2 regions of the Cobetia sp. cqz5-12 genome follow, and region 2 is predicted to be linked to the other one. Evidence: predicted binding sites of a transcription regulator. Region 2 holds the regulator's gene; the other holds the start of a gene.
The links. The regulator PhoB, encoded in region 2, activates phosphate uptake and scavenging genes when phosphate is short. The targets are predictions, from matches to a motif close to TGTCATANNNNTGTCANA.

Region 1 (3,099 bases), 220 kb from region 2:
AGCTGGGGGAGGCGGGAATCGCTTACAGCGACAGCTGGGGCTACGACAATACCTGGCTCTCGCTGTTGTTCTATCATGCCGGCATGCTGCCGCGCTTTCGACTCGAAGCGCTCAGACGGCTGCTTGATGAGGAGCAGCTGAATTGCTGGGCGGAGCTCAAGGAAGCGGTGATCGCCGAGGGCGGCATCCAGCGTCATCGCGCCGGAGACGACGCCCGTCTGCTGCAACTCACCTGGCAGAAGGCCCAGGCGATCGGTCGCAGCGAGTAAGCCTGCGCCAGATGCCTCGGGGCCTACGTCTGGCGGCATGAGTGTCACTGCTGTCAGGCGGGGGGCGTCAAGCGGAGCAGCGAGCACGAGATGGCGCCTATAAAGCCAAAAAAGCGGCAGCCCACTGGGCTGCCGCTTTTTTCATGCTGCCGATTTTTATGCTGCTGATGTCATCAGTGCCATGACGAGGCTCAGGCGCCGGTCACCGCCAGCAGCACCTTGCCTGTGCTGGCGTTGTCCTGCACATAGGCATGCGCGGCATCGGCCTGCTGGATTGGCCAGCTCTTGTCGATATGCGGGCGCAGCTCGCCCCGCGCCAGGCGTGGCCACACATGCACGTAGAGCGCATCCAGCACCATGCCCTTGCCCTCGGGGGAGCGTGAACGCAGGGTCGAGCCGATCAGGCGCTGACGCTTTATCAGCATGCGACCCAGATCCAGCTCATCCATGCGCCCACCCATCAGGCCGATCAGCACCATGCGGCCATCCTGTTTCAGCACCTGCTGATTGTCGGCCAGATAGCCGCCGCCCACCGGGTCGAGAATCATGTCGGCGCCGCCCCAGTCGTTCACGGCCTCGACGAAGCTGCCATCGTGGCGATTCCAGCCGGCATCCGCGCCGAGGCGCAGGCAGGTGTCGAGCTTCTCCTGGCTGCCGACCGTCACGAAGCAAGGATGTCCGAACAGCCCGCATAGCTGGATGGCGGTGGTACCGATGCCACTGGCGCCGGCATGCAGCAGCACGCGCTCCTTGTGCTTGAGATTGCCCTCGATGAACAGGTTCAACCAGGCGGTGGCGAACATCTCCGGCAGGGCGGCGGCGTCTCTCAGGCTATAGCCCTCCGGCACCGGCAACACCTGCAGGGCATTGACCACCACCTCCTCGGCATAGCCGCCACCGGCCAGCAAGGCGCAGACCGGATCTCCCACCTGGAAGCGCTCCACGTGGCGGCCGACCTCGAGGATGGTTCCGCTAACCTCGAGGCCAAGAATCTCGCTTTCCCCGGCCGGCGGCGGATACTGACCCGCACGCTGCATCAGGTCAGCGCGATTGACGCCGGCCCAGGCCACCTGGATTCGCACTTCGTCCGAGGCGATGCCTTCGGGAGCCTCCGTTTCCTGCCAGACCAGTGCCTCGTTCTCGACGGCTATCGCATACATTCGCTCTCTCCTTGGCTGGGCAGACCTGCTGCCTTGCTGTGACCGCGTCGTACGCAGACGGATCTCTGTCATCTCACTGTACGGGGACTGTGATGCACCTGTCATGAAGTGGCGTGATGCTGACGTGATATCAAGCCCCATGATCCAGACATCGCGTTCCGCACTCCGTGCGGCCAAGGAGAGAGCATGATCGATACTGCCCGCGTCATCGCTGCCAAGTACCCTGCCTTTGCCAGACGCCATCCCTTGATCCGTCGTCCGGCGCTGGCCTTGTTGCGGCGCCTGGTCCACGAGGGTGAGATCAATGCCTTCCTCGGCGAGAACTCGGACCAGCGCGGCTTCGACTTCATTGACCGCGTGCTCGATCACTTCTCCTTCGGCTACTCGGTGTCCTCGCGGGAGCGTGAGAACATCCCCGCCTACGGGCGGGTCGTCATCGTCGCCAACCATCCGCTGGGATCACTGGATGGCCTCGCGCTGCTCAAGCTGGTCGGCGAGGTGCGCCGCGACGTCAAGATCGTCGCCAATGACATCCTGATGAAGGTCGAGCCGCTGGCACCCTTGCTGCTGCCGCTGGACAACCTCAGTCGCCGTGGCTACCGCAAGAGCAGTGGTCAGATCTGCGATGCGCTGATGAATGAAGAGGCCGTGATCATCTTCCCCGCCGGCGAGGTCTCGCGTGCAGGCCCGACCGGGCCGCGTGATGGCAAGTGGCTGTCGGGCTTCCTGCATTTCGCACGCAAGACCAACGCGCCGGTGCTGCCTATCCACGTCAGCGGTCGCAACTCGACGCTCTTCTATGCGCTGTCGTCGATCAACCGCAGCTTCGGCACGCCTCTGCTGGCGCACGAGATGTTTCGTCAGCGCGAGCGTCAGCTCAAGCTGCGCATCGGCGAGCTGATCCCGCTGGAGCGCCTCGACAGTGATGCCCTGAGTACCAATGCCAAGACACGCCTGCTGCGCAAGCACTTGTATCGCATCGGTCGTGGCAAGCGCGGCCTGTTCGTGACCGAGAAGGCCATCGGTCATCCGGAGGAGCGCCAGGCGCTGCGTGAGGAACTGACGCCCTGTGAACTGCTGGGCGAGACCCGCGACGGCAAGAAGATCTATCTGTTCGATGCCTTCCCCGGTTCCAGCGTGATGCGCGAGATCGGCCGGTTGCGCGAGATCAGTTTCCGGCGGGTCGGCGAGGGCACCGGCGAGCGACGCGATATCGATCGCTATGACGCCCACTACCGGCATCTGGTGCTGTGGGATGACGCTGATCTCGAGATCGCCGGTGCCTACCGCATCGGTGAGGTGCGCAAGATCATGGCGGCACATGGCGAGAAGGGGCTCTACAGTCCGACCCTGTTCCGCTTCACGCCGGAGATGTTCGAGCGCATGCAGGACGGTCTGGAACTGGGGCGCAGCTTCGTGCAGCCGCGTTACTGGGGGCGGCGCAGCCTCGATTACCTGTGGCAGGGGCTGGGCGCCTATCTGCGCTGTCATCCCGAGATTCGCTGGCTGTTCGGCCCGGTCACGCTCTCCAACAGCTATCCGGAGGCCGCCAGGGCGTTGATCGTCAGCTACTACCGTCACTATTACGGGGATGATGAGGGGCTGGCGCGCGCACGGGCACCGGTCGCCCAGAGCGTGCCGGGCAGCAGCGCCCATGAAGCGGAGCGGCT
Region 2 (3,099 bases):
CCCACGTCGGCATGTCTGGCGGCGTGAAGTGGCGCTCTGTCATGGCGATACGCCATGGGTGATCGCACGTTCGCTGGCGGCGCTGGACCTGGCTCACGGTCATCGCCTCTCGACGCTGGGCGAGCGCTCGCTGGGCCATTGGCTGTTTCGCCAGCCGGACCTGACCCGCAGCGCCATCGATGTCAGCCGCGCCCCGCTGGTGCTTTCGAGCCGCAGACCGCTGGCCCGAACCACCAGCCTGTGGATGCGCCGCTCGATGTTCTCGCATGGTCGCTTCAAGGTGCTGGTGCAGGAGGGCTTCACCCCAGCCTTCCAGCACGCGCTGCAGCTGGCCTGAGTCTTGCGGCCGACCGGCCTCGCTTCCCTCTCTTTCCTTGCCCACTACCACCCGCCCAGGAGCCCCGATGACCGCGTCATCCACTTCCGCCGCTTCGCGTCCTTCCAGACTGGCCGACTACCTCGCCCTGACACGGCTGGATCGCCCCATCGGCACCTGGCTGCTGATGTGGCCGACTCTATGGGCGCTGTGGCTGGCGGCAGATGGCATTCCCGAGCGCACGACCCTGCTGATATTCATCGCCGGGGTCTATCTGATGCGCGCCGCCGGCTGCGTCATCAACGACTACGCCGACCGCCATTGGGACAAGCATGTCGAGCGCACGCGTGACCGGCCGCTGACCTCGGGTCGCATTTCGGAGCGCGAGGCGCTGACGCTGTTCGGGGGGCTGGTCGCGGCCGCCTTCGTGCTGGTGTGCTTCACCAACCTGACCACGGTACTGCTGTCGATCGTCGCCGTGCTGCTGGCGGCCAGCTACCCGTTCATGAAGCGCTTCCACCATCTGCCCCAGGTGGTGCTGGGCGCCGCCTTCGGCTGGGCGATTCCGATGGCCTTCGCCGCGACGCTGGAGGAAGTGCCGACCTACGGCTGGTGGCTGTTCGCGGCCAATCTGATGTGGACGGTGGCCTACGATACCGCCTATGCAATGGTCGATCGCAACGACGACCTCAAGGTAGGCATCAAGTCCACCGCCGTGCTGTTCGGGCGTGCCGACAAGCTGATGATCGGCCTTCTGCAGCTGGGCATGCTGGCGGTGTTGATCGGCATCGGCCTGCACCTGGCGCTGGGTATCTTCTACTGGCTGGGGCTGGCTGCCGCCGCTGTCACCTTCGTCTGGCAGCAACGTCTGATCCGTGAGCGTGAGCGTTCACCCTGCTTCCAGGCCTTCCTCAACAATCATTGGACGGGTCTGCTGATCTTCGCCGGTATCGCCCTGGCGACCTGGCCGATGAGCTGACGTCTGCATGAACATCAGTTTTATTTGATTTAAAGCGACCCCTGCCCCCGGTTACTCCCCAGCCCACGGTTCATGCCGGCCGCCCACCCTTCAGAGGCGGCTGGCAGGCTTGCGTGCAAGCTGCCATGCTGGCAGTTGTCATCTCGTTGTCATATAAGCGGGTTGTAATCGTCATCGACTTGTCATTCTGGCGCGTGCGCCGACTGCTGCATGGGATCTAGCGATGAGCTCCAAGACCGTACTGATTGTCGACGATGAATCCTCGATTCGCGAGATGATCGCCGTTGCCCTCGAAATGGCGGATTACCGCGTACTGGAGGCAGACAATGCCCAGGACGCCCACGCCATCGTCGTCGATGAAAAGCCCGATCTGCTGTTGCTGGATTGGATGATGCCGGGCACCAGTGGCCTGGAGCTCGCGCGGCGTCTCAAGCGAGACGAGACTACCTCGGAGTTGCCGATCATCCTGTTGACCGCCAAGGGCGAGGAAGACAACAAGATTCAAGGCCTGGAAGCCGGCGCCGATGACTACATCACCAAGCCCTTCTCGCCGCGCGAGCTGGTCGCCCGTCTCAAGGCCGTGCTGCGTCGCACCACGCCCAAGGGAGTCGAGGAGGCGGTGGAAGTCGAAGGCCTGATGCTCGACCCGGCCAGCCACCGCGTCACCGCCCACGGCAACTCGCTGGATGTCGGCCCGACCGAATATCGCCTGCTGCAGTTCTTCATGACGCATCAGGAGCGTGCCTACACGCGCAGCCAGCTGCTCGACCAGGTATGGGGCGGTAACGTCTATGTCGAGGAGCGCACCGTGGACGTGCACATCCGCCGCCTGCGCAAGGCGCTGGGCACAGGCCATCAGCATCTGATCCAGACCGTCCGCGGCACCGGTTACCGCTTCAGCGCTCAGGCCTGAGGAATTCATGCGCTATTGGACCAACGAGCTATGGCGCCTCGGCTACCTTGCCGGTGGCTTCGGCCTGATCGGTGGCCTGCTGGGCCATCTTGGCTGGGGCCTGGCGCTGGGGCTTTCGCTGTATCTGTTCGTCCATCTCAAGCATTTGAAGAGCCTCTACACCTGGCTGATCACCAATCCCCATGAAGAGCCACCGCCCGGCGATGGCGTCTGGGGAGACCTGCTCGATCGTCTTTACCGCTACCAGAAGGGCCAGCGTCAGGCTCAGGAGCGACTGCGCAGCATCCTCAACCGTATCCAGGAATCCTCAGAGGCCATGCGCGACGGCCTGGTGATGCTGGACAACCACGGTGACATGGAATGGTGGAACAGCGCGGCCGAGCAGCTGGTCGGTCTCAAGGCCAGCCACGACCGCGGCCAGCACATCACCAATTACCTGCGTGACCCCGTCTTCATCGACTACTTCAATCGGCTGGCCTATCGCGAGCCGTTGACACTCCAGTCACCGCTGTCTGACAACCTGACGCTGCAGATCTCCATCACCCTGTTCGGTGACAACGAGCGTCTGGTCATGCTGCGTGACGTCACCCGCCTCTATCGTCTTGAAGAGATGCGCCGCGACTTCGTGGCCAATGTCTCCCATGAACTGCGCACGCCGCTGACCGTGCTGGCCGGCTATCTCGAGACCTATTCCGATTACGCCGATGACCTGCCCCCACGCTGGCAGCGTGGGCTTGGTCAGATGCAGAGCCAGACCGACCGCATGCAGCACCTGGTCGAGGACCTGCTGACCCTGTCACGCCTGGAAACCGACGAACTGTCCGACAACGGTCGCTGCATCGACATGAGTGCCCTGCTCGCCCATATCCGCGACGATGCTGAAGGCCTGTC

Region 1: F8A90_RS16225 (GNAT family N-acyltransferase) is a predicted target of PhoB. The motif match lies at 1,518-1,535, and genes of this name have one in related genera.

The regions. Positions count from the first base shown of each region.
Region 1 is NZ_CP044522.1:3,916,949-3,920,047, reverse strand. Features, by position in the region: gene F8A90_RS16235 (3'-5' exonuclease) at 1-269, shown strand, start outside; gene F8A90_RS16230 (NAD(P)H-quinone oxidoreductase) at 461-1,429, opposite strand; gene F8A90_RS16225 (GNAT family N-acyltransferase) at 1,616-3,099, shown strand, end outside.
Region 2 is NZ_CP044522.1:4,136,206-4,139,304, forward strand. Features, by position in the region: gene F8A90_RS17200 (chorismate--pyruvate lyase family protein) at 1-337, shown strand, start outside; gene ubiA (4-hydroxybenzoate octaprenyltransferase) at 405-1,295, shown strand; gene phoB (phosphate regulon transcriptional regulator PhoB) at 1,519-2,208, shown strand; gene phoR (phosphate regulon sensor histidine kinase PhoR) at 2,216-3,099, shown strand, end outside.